Regions from separate parts of the Bradyrhizobium huanghuaihaiense genome, predicted to be linked through region 2. Evidence: riboswitches for the same ligand, from Rfam matches in the RefSeq annotation. Region 2 holds a riboswitch; the other holds the start of a gene.

Region 1 (4,416 bases), 160 kb from region 2:
TCAGCGCGGCGATCGCCGGCCGGAGGTCGCGCAACGCGCCGGAAGAACCCGGATATTGCAGCAGCGCGCCGAGCACGTCTGATTTGTCGAGATCGGTGAGGGGATCGCCGACGATGAGATTCCAGCCCAGCGGCTCGGCGCGGGTGCGCATCACCGCCAGCGTCTGCGGATGCACGTCCTTGTCGACGAAGAAGGCTTTTGCCTTCACCTGCGAGTGGCGCTCGGCGAGCGCCATGGCTTCGGCAGCGGCGGTTGCTTCGTCCAGCAGCGAGGCGTTGGCGACGTCGAGCCCCGTGAGGTCGCAGATCATGGTCTGGAAGTTGAACAGCGCCTCCAGCCGGCCCTGGCTGATCTCGGGCTGGTAGGGCGTGTACGCCGTGTACCAGGCCGGGTTCTCCAGAATGTTGCGCTGGATCACCGCGGGCAGGATGGTGCCCGAATAGCCCTGGCCGATCAGCGAGGTGAAGACCTGGTTCTGCGCGGCGAGCTCGGCCATATGCGCGATCGCCTCGGTCTCGCTGAGCGGCTTGCCGAGATCGAGGGGGGATGCCTGCCGGATCGAGGCCGGCAGCGTCTCCGCCATCAACGCGTCGACGCTCTTCGCGCCGACGGCCTCGAGCATTGCGGTGACATCGCGCGCGGAGGGGCCGATGTGGCGGCGGACGAAACTGGCGGCGGTCTCGCCGCTGGATTTACGGTGCGCGGTCATCGCTTGCTCCATCGTCCCTAAGCCGTATGCGCCTTGTAGGCGGCTTCATCCATGAGGCCGCCGAGCTCGCTCTTGTCGGCAATCTTGATCTTGAAGAACCAGGCCGCGCCCTGCGCGTCCGAATTGATCAGCGCCGGCTCGGCGGCCAGCGCCTCGTTGGCCTCGAGCACTTCGCCCGTAACAGGTGCGTAGACGTCGGAGGCGGCCTTCACCGATTCCACGACGGCGGCGGCTTCCGCCTTCTTCAAAGCGCGGCCGACCTTGGGCAATTCGACGAAGACGACGTCGCCGAGCTGCTGCTGTGCGTAGTCGGTGATGCCGACCGTGGCGACGTCGCCGTCGATGGCGAGCCATTCATGATCGGAAGTGTACAGCGTCGTGGTCATTGTCGAGTCCTCAGCGTTTGTAGGTGTTTTTCACGAAGGGCATGGCGGCGACGGCGAGCGGCAGGCGCTGGCCGCGCACCTCGGCGAAGAGTTTTGTGCCGAGCGCGCTCAGGCTCACGGGCACGTAGCCCATCGCCACCGGCGCACTCAGGCTCGGGCCGAACCCGCCAGATGTGACCTTTCCGATGGGCTCGCCGCCCGCGCTGTCGGCAAACAGCAACGCGCCTTCGCGCACCGGTGCGCGGCCCTCGGCGAGCAGGCCGACGCGGCGGCGGGATGCGCCATTGTCGAAATGCGCAAGGATCTTTTCCGCGCCGGGAAAGCCGCCGGCACGGGCGCCGCTGCTGCGGCGGCTCTTCTGCACCGACCATTCCAGCGCGGCCTCGACCGGCGTGGTGACGGTGTCGATGTCGTGGCCGTAGAGGCAGAGCCCGGCTTCCAGCCGCAGGCTGTCGCGGGCGCCAAGGCCGATCGGCAACACGTCCGGATTGTCCAGCAGCATCTTGGCGAGGCGTTCGGCATCGGCAGCGGGAACCGAGATCTCGAACCCGTCCTCGCCGGTGTAGCCGGAGCGGGAGACGAAGCACTTGATGCCGGCGACCTCATGCGGGCCGGCGTCCATGAACTTCATGGCCGGCGCCTCTGCACAGAATTTCGCCAGCACCGCCTCAGCCTTCGGGCCCTGCAGCGCGATCAGCGCGCGGTCGGCAAGCGAATCGATCACGCAGTCATCGGACAGATTCGCGCGCAGATGCGCCTCGTCCTGTTCCTTGCAGGCGGCGTTGACGACCAGGAACAGGTGATCGCCGAAATTGGCGACCATCAGGTCGTCCAGGATGCCGCCGTCCGCATTGGTGAACTGGGCATAGCGCTGCCGCCCCTTGGCGATTGCCACGATGTCCTGTGGCACCAGCCGTTCCAGCGCGCGGGCGGCGTCCTCGATCCTCCCGGATTTCGGCAGCAAGCGGATCTGGCCCATATGGGAGACGTCGAACAGGCCGGCTTGGATGCGGGTATGAAGGTGCTCCTTCAGCACGCCCGCGGGGTACTGCACGGGCATGTCATAGCCCGCGAACGGCACCATCTTGCCGCCCAGGGAGACATGGAGGCTGTGGAGGGGCGTACGTTTCAGAGAGTCTTGGCTGTGCGCTAGCATCTAAGGGGCCCTCGGCGGTTCCCGGGGAGGATTCCCCATGGACACCAGTCGAAGCCCCATCTGTCGCTGTGCCTGAGAGTATTATCCCGTCGGCGGACGCTGGTCCGGGCCTTAAGCCCGTCGGCGCCTCTTTCCAGATGCTGTCAAAGCCACGCGGTCCTTTTGCCTGAGAGTTTCCGGGGCGGTTGCTCCTTCGGCGCCGGCTGCCTAAAGCCGGTCTCTCCCGACGTGGCCGTACGATACAGATGGGTACAGACCACAGGCCAGCCAAGGCTGTCAACGCGACTTCAGCGGCTTTCAACCGGATTGAGCGCCTGCGGCAACCCTCTGATCTCCTTGCACAGTTTCTGGACAGCGAAGCTGGCCTTGTCTAAAAGCGCTTTGGCCCGCAGATATCAGCCTTAATTTCCGGTTTGGACGGCGGCAGCGGGCCCAAGCACACCCGATTGGATGAACATGAGCGGCGTCAACGAGATCAGGTCGACCTTTCTGAACTTCTTTGCCGAGAACGGCCACGAGATCGTGCCGTCCTCGCCACTCGTGCCGCGCAACGACCCGACGTTGATGTTCACCAATGCCGGCATGGTGCAGTTCAAGAACGTCTTTACCGGCGTCGAGAAGCGGCCTTACCAGCGCGCCACCACGTCGCAGAAATGCGTGCGCGCCGGCGGCAAGCACAACGACCTCGACAATGTCGGCTACACCGCGCGCCATCTCACCTTCTTCGAGATGCTCGGTAATTTCTCGTTCGGCGATTACTTCAAGGAGCGCGCGATCGAGCTCGCCTGGAAGCTGATCACCAAGGAGTACGGGCTGAAGAAGGACAAGCTGCTCGTCACGGTCTACCACACCGACGACGAGGCGCACGGGCTCTGGAAGAAGATCGCCGGCTTCTCCGACGACCGCATCATCCGCATCCCGACCTCGGACAATTTCTGGGCGATGGGCGACACCGGGCCGTGCGGCCCGTGCTCGGAGATCTTCATCGATCGCGGCGAGCACATCTGGGGCGGGCCTCCCGGCTCGCCGGAAGAGGATGGCGACCGCTTCCTCGAATTCTGGAATCTCGTGTTCATGCAATACGAGCAGGTGACGAAGGAGGAGCGCGTGGATCTGCCGCGTCCCTCGATCGACACCGGCATGGGCCTGGAGCGCATGGCCTGCGTCCTCCAGGGCGTCGAGAGCGTGTTCGAGACCGACCTGTTCCGCAACCTGATCGATGCGACCGCGTCCGCGCTCGGCAGCGGGCCGCAGGAGCAGACCGCCGGCTCGTTCCGCGTCATCGCCGACCATTTGCGCTCTTCCGCCTTCCTCGTCACCGACGGCGTGCTGCCCTCGAATGAGGGCCGCGGCTATGTGCTGCGCCGGATCATGCGCCGCGCGATGCGCCATGCGCAGCTGCTCGGGGCCAAGGAGCCCCTGATGCATCGCCTGGTGCCGGCGCTGGTGCGCGAGATGGGCCAGGCCTATCCCGACCTGATGCGCGCGGAGAAGCTGATTGAGGAAACGCTGCGGCTGGAAGAGACCCGCTTCCGCAAGACTCTTTCGCGCGGCTTGGCGATCCTCGACGAGAAGAGCGCGGGCCTGAAAAAAGGCGACATGTTCGACGGCGACGTCGCCTTCACGCTGTACGACACCTACGGCTTCCCGCTCGACCTGACGCAGGACGCGCTGAAGTCGCGCGGCATCGGCGTCGACCAGTCCGCCTTCACCGACGCGATGGAGCGCCAGAAGGCCAAGGCGCGCGAGTCCTGGAAGGGCTCGGGGGAGGCTGCCTCCGAGGCGATCTGGTTCCCGCTGCGCGAAAAGCTCGGCGCCACCGAGTTCCTGGGTTACGAGACCGAGAGCGCCGAGGGCGTCGTGTCCGCGCTGGTCAAGGACGGCGCGGAGGTTGCCAGTCTCAAGGCCGGCGAGACGGGCGCGCTCGTGCTGAACCAGACGCCGTTCTACGCGGAGTCCGGCGGCCAGGTCGGCGATACCGGCGTGCTGATCGGTGAGGGCGGCATCAAGTTCCGCGTCACCGACACGCAGAAGAAGCTCGGCGATTTCTTCGTCCACATCGGCACCGTCGAGAGCGGCGAGCTCAAGCTTGGCACCGCGCTGCAGCTCGAGGTCGATCATTCCAGGCGCTCGTCGATCCGCGCGCACCACTCGGCGACGCATCT
Region 2 (4,416 bases):
CAATCGCTGCGACGGCGCAAGCTGGATCGGATCATGCGGCGCGATCAGCGGCGCGAGGATCGAGATCACCACGATCAGGGCGAGCAGGAACGTCGCCGTCGCGATGATCGGCGTCGAGGTCAGGAATCCGAAGCGCGGCCGCAGCGGCGACGTGATCGGAATGGACGACTGGGGAAGGGTATCGACCGACATTTGTTCTTGTCCTTGCCTCAGTACCGGATCCGGGGATCGAGCAGGGTATAGGCGACGTCGATGAGAAGATTGACGACGACGTAGATCAGCGACGTCAGCAGGATCATGGCCTGGATCACCGGATAGTCGCGCGCCAGCACCGCATCGACGGTGAGGCGCCCGATGCCGGGGATGTTGAACACGCTCTCGGTGACGACGACGCCGGAGATCAGCAGCGCAAAGCCGGTGCCGATCACGGTGATCACGGGCACGGCGGCATTGCGCAGCGCATGCCGCATCATCACGGCAACCTCGTTGATGCCTTTCGCACGTGCCGTTCGCACGTAATCTTCGCCGAGAACGTCGAGCATCGCCGCGCGCGTCATGCGCGCGATCAGCGCGATGTAGATGAAGGACAGGGCGCAGGTCGGCAGGATCATGCGCTCGAAGAACGGCCCGAAACCGTTGAAGATGCTGCGGAAGCCCTGCACCGGCACCAGGCGCAGATCGATCGCGAAGACCTCGATCAGGACATAGCCGACCACGAACACCGGCACGGAGAAGCCCAGGACCGACAGGCCCATGACGAAGCGGTCGATCCAGGTGCCGTGCTTCCACGCCGCGATCACCCCCAAGGGAACCGCGACGATGACGGCGAGGATGATGGTGCACAGCGCGATCGAGATCGACGGCTCGACGCGCTGGCCGATCATCTTCATCACCGGCAGGTTGGAGATCAGCGATGTTCCGAGGTCGCCGTGCAGCAGCTTGTTCACCCAGGTGATGAACTGCACGATCAGGGGCTCGTTGAGGCCGAGCGATTCGCGGATGCGCTCGAGCCGCTCCGGCGTCGCATTGTCGCCGGCGAGGATCGCGGCGGGATCGCCCGGCGTCAGCCGCAGCAGCAGGAACACGAACAGCGCGACGACGCCCATCACGGGCACCGCGGCCAGAACGCGGCGAATGAGATAACCTAGCATGCACCTATCTCCGGCTGCGGAACTTGTGGGCCCCTGGGGCGCCCGTGGATTCGAACGTGTCTATCATGCGCGCCTGTCACTCGGGCTGGGAAAGCCGGCCGGAGATGCCGGTCTTTCGGGGCAAATTGTGTGCCAAGGGCAGGGCAGTCGCAAGAGGCCGCCGCCCGCCGGCTTCAACCACTCAGGATGCATGACGCAGCTCACGCTCAACCCCAAGTGAAGGAACGGTCGGCGGCGCATTGAGCCCGCGCCAGCCGTCGATGGTCCCGGCGATCATCTGCGCGGTGGCGGCCGACAGGGTCCAGCCGAGATGGCCGTGGCCGGTGTTGAAGAACACGCCCGGAATCCGCCCCGCGCGCACCACCGGCATCATGTTCGGCATCATCGGGCGCAGCCCGGCCCAGGGCACGACGCGCGAGGTCTCGATGGCGGGGAAGTTGCTGCGCACCCAGTCGACCAGCGGCTGCACGCGGTCGGCGCGGATGTCGCGATTGAAGTCGTTGAACTCGGCGGTGCCGGCAACGCGAAAGCGATCGGCACCGAGCCGGCTGGTGACGATCTTGGCGGCTTCGTCGAGCAGGCTCACGGTCGGCGTCGCGTTGCGGCTCTCGGCGGTGTCGAGCTGCACGGTGATCGAGTAGCCCTTCACCGGGTAGACGTTGATGCGATCGTCGAGGAGGGCCGCGAAGTGGCGGCTGGCGACGCCGGCGCAGACCACGACACCGTCCGCCTTCAGCATGCCGCGCGCGGAGGCGAGGGCATCGCTTGCAGCAAGATCGGCCCAGCCGAGCACGAAGCCGCTGCCGGCGCGCGCGATTGAATCGATATTGGCCTCGTGGATGAAGGTCGCGCCGCGCCGCTTGCAGGCGTCCGCCAGCCCGCGGGTGAACTTGTGGATATCGCCGGTCGCATCCGACGGCGTGTAGAAGCCGCCATAATACGCCTTGCGCAGCGTCGGCTCGATCGCGCGGATCTCCTCCGGCGTCACCGGACGGCGATCGAGGCCACCTTCCTGCAACAGCGCGTTGACGCGCAGGCCGGATTCGAAACCCGTCTTGTCGTGATAGATGTGGAGGATGCCGCGGCGCTCGAGATCGAAGTCGATGCCTTCGCGCGCTGCGATCTCGAACAGATGCTTGCGGGCTTCGATCGCGAGCCGCGTGGTCTCGATCGTATTGGCGCGGTAGTTGCCGATGTTGGCGACGAACTCGCTCATCCACGAATATTTGTGCCAGTTCGGCCGCGGGTTCATCAGCAGCGGCGCGTCGCGCCGGAACATCCAGCGCAGGCCTTTCAGGATCGTCGCGGTGCTGTTCCACACTTCGGCATTGCTGGCGGAGAGCTGTCCACCATTGGCGAATGATGTCTCCATCGCGGCATAACGGTGCTTGTCGAGCACCGTCACCTCAAAGCCGCGTTCGAGCAGGGCATAGGCAGTCGTCACGCCGGTGATGCCGGCGCCGATGATGGCGATATGGGTCATGGCAGGTTCGGGGCTCCCGTGAGTTAGGATAGGCTGACCGCCGGCCAAAGGCCGTTGGCGGCGCCCCATCTGTCACGGTTACCTGAGAGCTTGATCCGCTGCGGATCACGCAACGGACTATCCCCTTCGGTGGACGCCACGATTGCCTGAAATCGCGCCGCCTCTCTCCAGATCGTCCTGACGATACGGTCCTTTTGCCTGAGAGTTTCCGGGGCGGTTGCTCCGTCGGCGCCGCAACGAAAGCCGAAAACCTTCGTTGCGATCTCTCCCGCATCGTCGCGTGGACGATCGAGCAGTACGATACGCCTCATTTTTAGACAAGGCTAAATTTAGACCGCGACTGCCAACGCATTGTGCAGTGCGATGTTGTCGCAGTCATTCCGGGGCGCGCGTAGCGCGAACCCGGAATCTCGAGATTCTCAGGTGCGCAATCGCGCACCATAGTTCGATGCTGTCGCATCGCCCCGGAATGACGGCTGCGCCGTCACTCCAGCGTCGCCAGCAATCCCGCCATCAAGCGCCCGCGTTCGACGAGGCTATCGATCTCGATGAACTCCTCGAGCGTGTGGCCGTTGCCGCCGCGCACGCCAAGGCCATCGAGAGTTGGGATTCCCATCGCACCGGTGAAGTTGCCGTCGGAGCCGCCGCCGGAGCTCGCATGCGGTAATTCCGCGCCGAGGGATTTGGCGATGCCGCGCGCCTTCTCGTACAGCGCCATGGTGCCGGCATCCGGCTCCCACACCGGCCGCGTCACGCCGCGGGTGACCTTGAAGGTGACGTCGTTGTTGGTGCCCGAGAGTGCCAGCATCCGCTCGACGCCGCGGTCGAGATCGGCCTGGCGCTTGGCCATCGACAGCGCTTCGCCGGTCGCGGTCGTGGCAACGCAGTTGACCCATTGTCCCCCATGCACGACGCCGACCGAAAAGGTGCAGTCCTCCGTCGTCATCGCGTCGATTGCGAGAATCTGCCGCGCCATTTCGCGGATTGCCGAACGGCCCGCCGACAGCGTCGCGCCGGCGTGGCTCGGCCGTCCCGTCGCCTCGAGATTGAAGCGTGCGATGGCGTAACGTCCGGTGGTGACGCCGTTGTCGGCGCGGCCGGGCTCGGGCACCAGCACGTATTTATTGCGCGCGGCTTCCGCCTCGATGATGTCGCGCGTCGAAGGCGTGCCGACTTCCTCGTCGGGCGTGAACAGCACGGTGATCGGCAGCGGCGTCGTGAACGAGGCGCGCGCCAGCTGCCGGATCGCTTCCAGCGAGAGATAGTTGCCGCCCTTCATGTCGTAGATGCCGGGGCCGTAGCACCTGTTGCCCTCGCGCCGCCATTTCAGCTTCTCGATGGTGCCGACCGGATGGACGGTATCCATGTGACCGGCGATCAGGATTCCCGGCTCGCCCCGTTTCGGATGCGGAAAACGCGCGCGGATCACGCCGCCAAAACCCTGACGGCCGGCGATGCGCTCGATCGTCGCACCCATGATGGCCATATCCCGCGCTGCGATATCGAGCATGCGGTTCACCGCGTTCGCGTCCCAGGTCGGGCTCTCGCATTCCACCCAGGTGCGCAGGCCCTCGAGCATGGCCTCGGAATCGAAGGGAAGATTGGCTGGATTCATCTTAATGTCTCTCAAGCTGCGAAAGATGGAACGCGCATTGCATCGGCGCGGGGGCAGGACAAGCGGAGAGCGTTGTAGAGCCAATCCGATCTTTGTGGAGCCCGTGCGCGCGCTGCGAGGGCTTGCAACGAAACCGGATTGACGCGCTCAACACTGTCTGCAAGTCT

What was found. A riboswitch is a leader RNA that binds a small molecule or an ion and turns the genes downstream of it on or off. The one in region 2 is predicted to bind glycine.
Region 1: another riboswitch for glycine. It lies ahead of gcvT (glycine cleavage system aminomethyltransferase GcvT); the one in region 2 lies ahead of N2603_RS17225 (D-amino acid dehydrogenase).

What each region holds. Positions count from the first base shown of each region.
Region 1 is NZ_CP104172.1:3,475,272-3,479,687, forward strand. It holds gene gcvP (aminomethyl-transferring glycine dehydrogenase) at 1-709, opposite strand, end outside; gene gcvH (glycine cleavage system protein GcvH) at 727-1,095, opposite strand; gene gcvT (glycine cleavage system aminomethyltransferase GcvT) at 1,106-2,251, opposite strand; glycine riboswitch at 2,397-2,487, opposite strand; gene alaS (alanine--tRNA ligase) at 2,708-4,416, shown strand, end outside.
Region 2 is NZ_CP104172.1:3,636,959-3,641,374, forward strand. It holds gene N2603_RS17215 (ABC transporter permease) at 1-192, opposite strand, end outside; gene N2603_RS17220 (ABC transporter permease) at 210-1,151, opposite strand; gene N2603_RS17225 (D-amino acid dehydrogenase) at 1,333-2,634, opposite strand; glycine riboswitch at 2,702-2,807, opposite strand; glycine riboswitch at 2,811-2,915, opposite strand; gene N2603_RS17230 (M20/M25/M40 family metallo-hydrolase) at 3,119-4,249, opposite strand.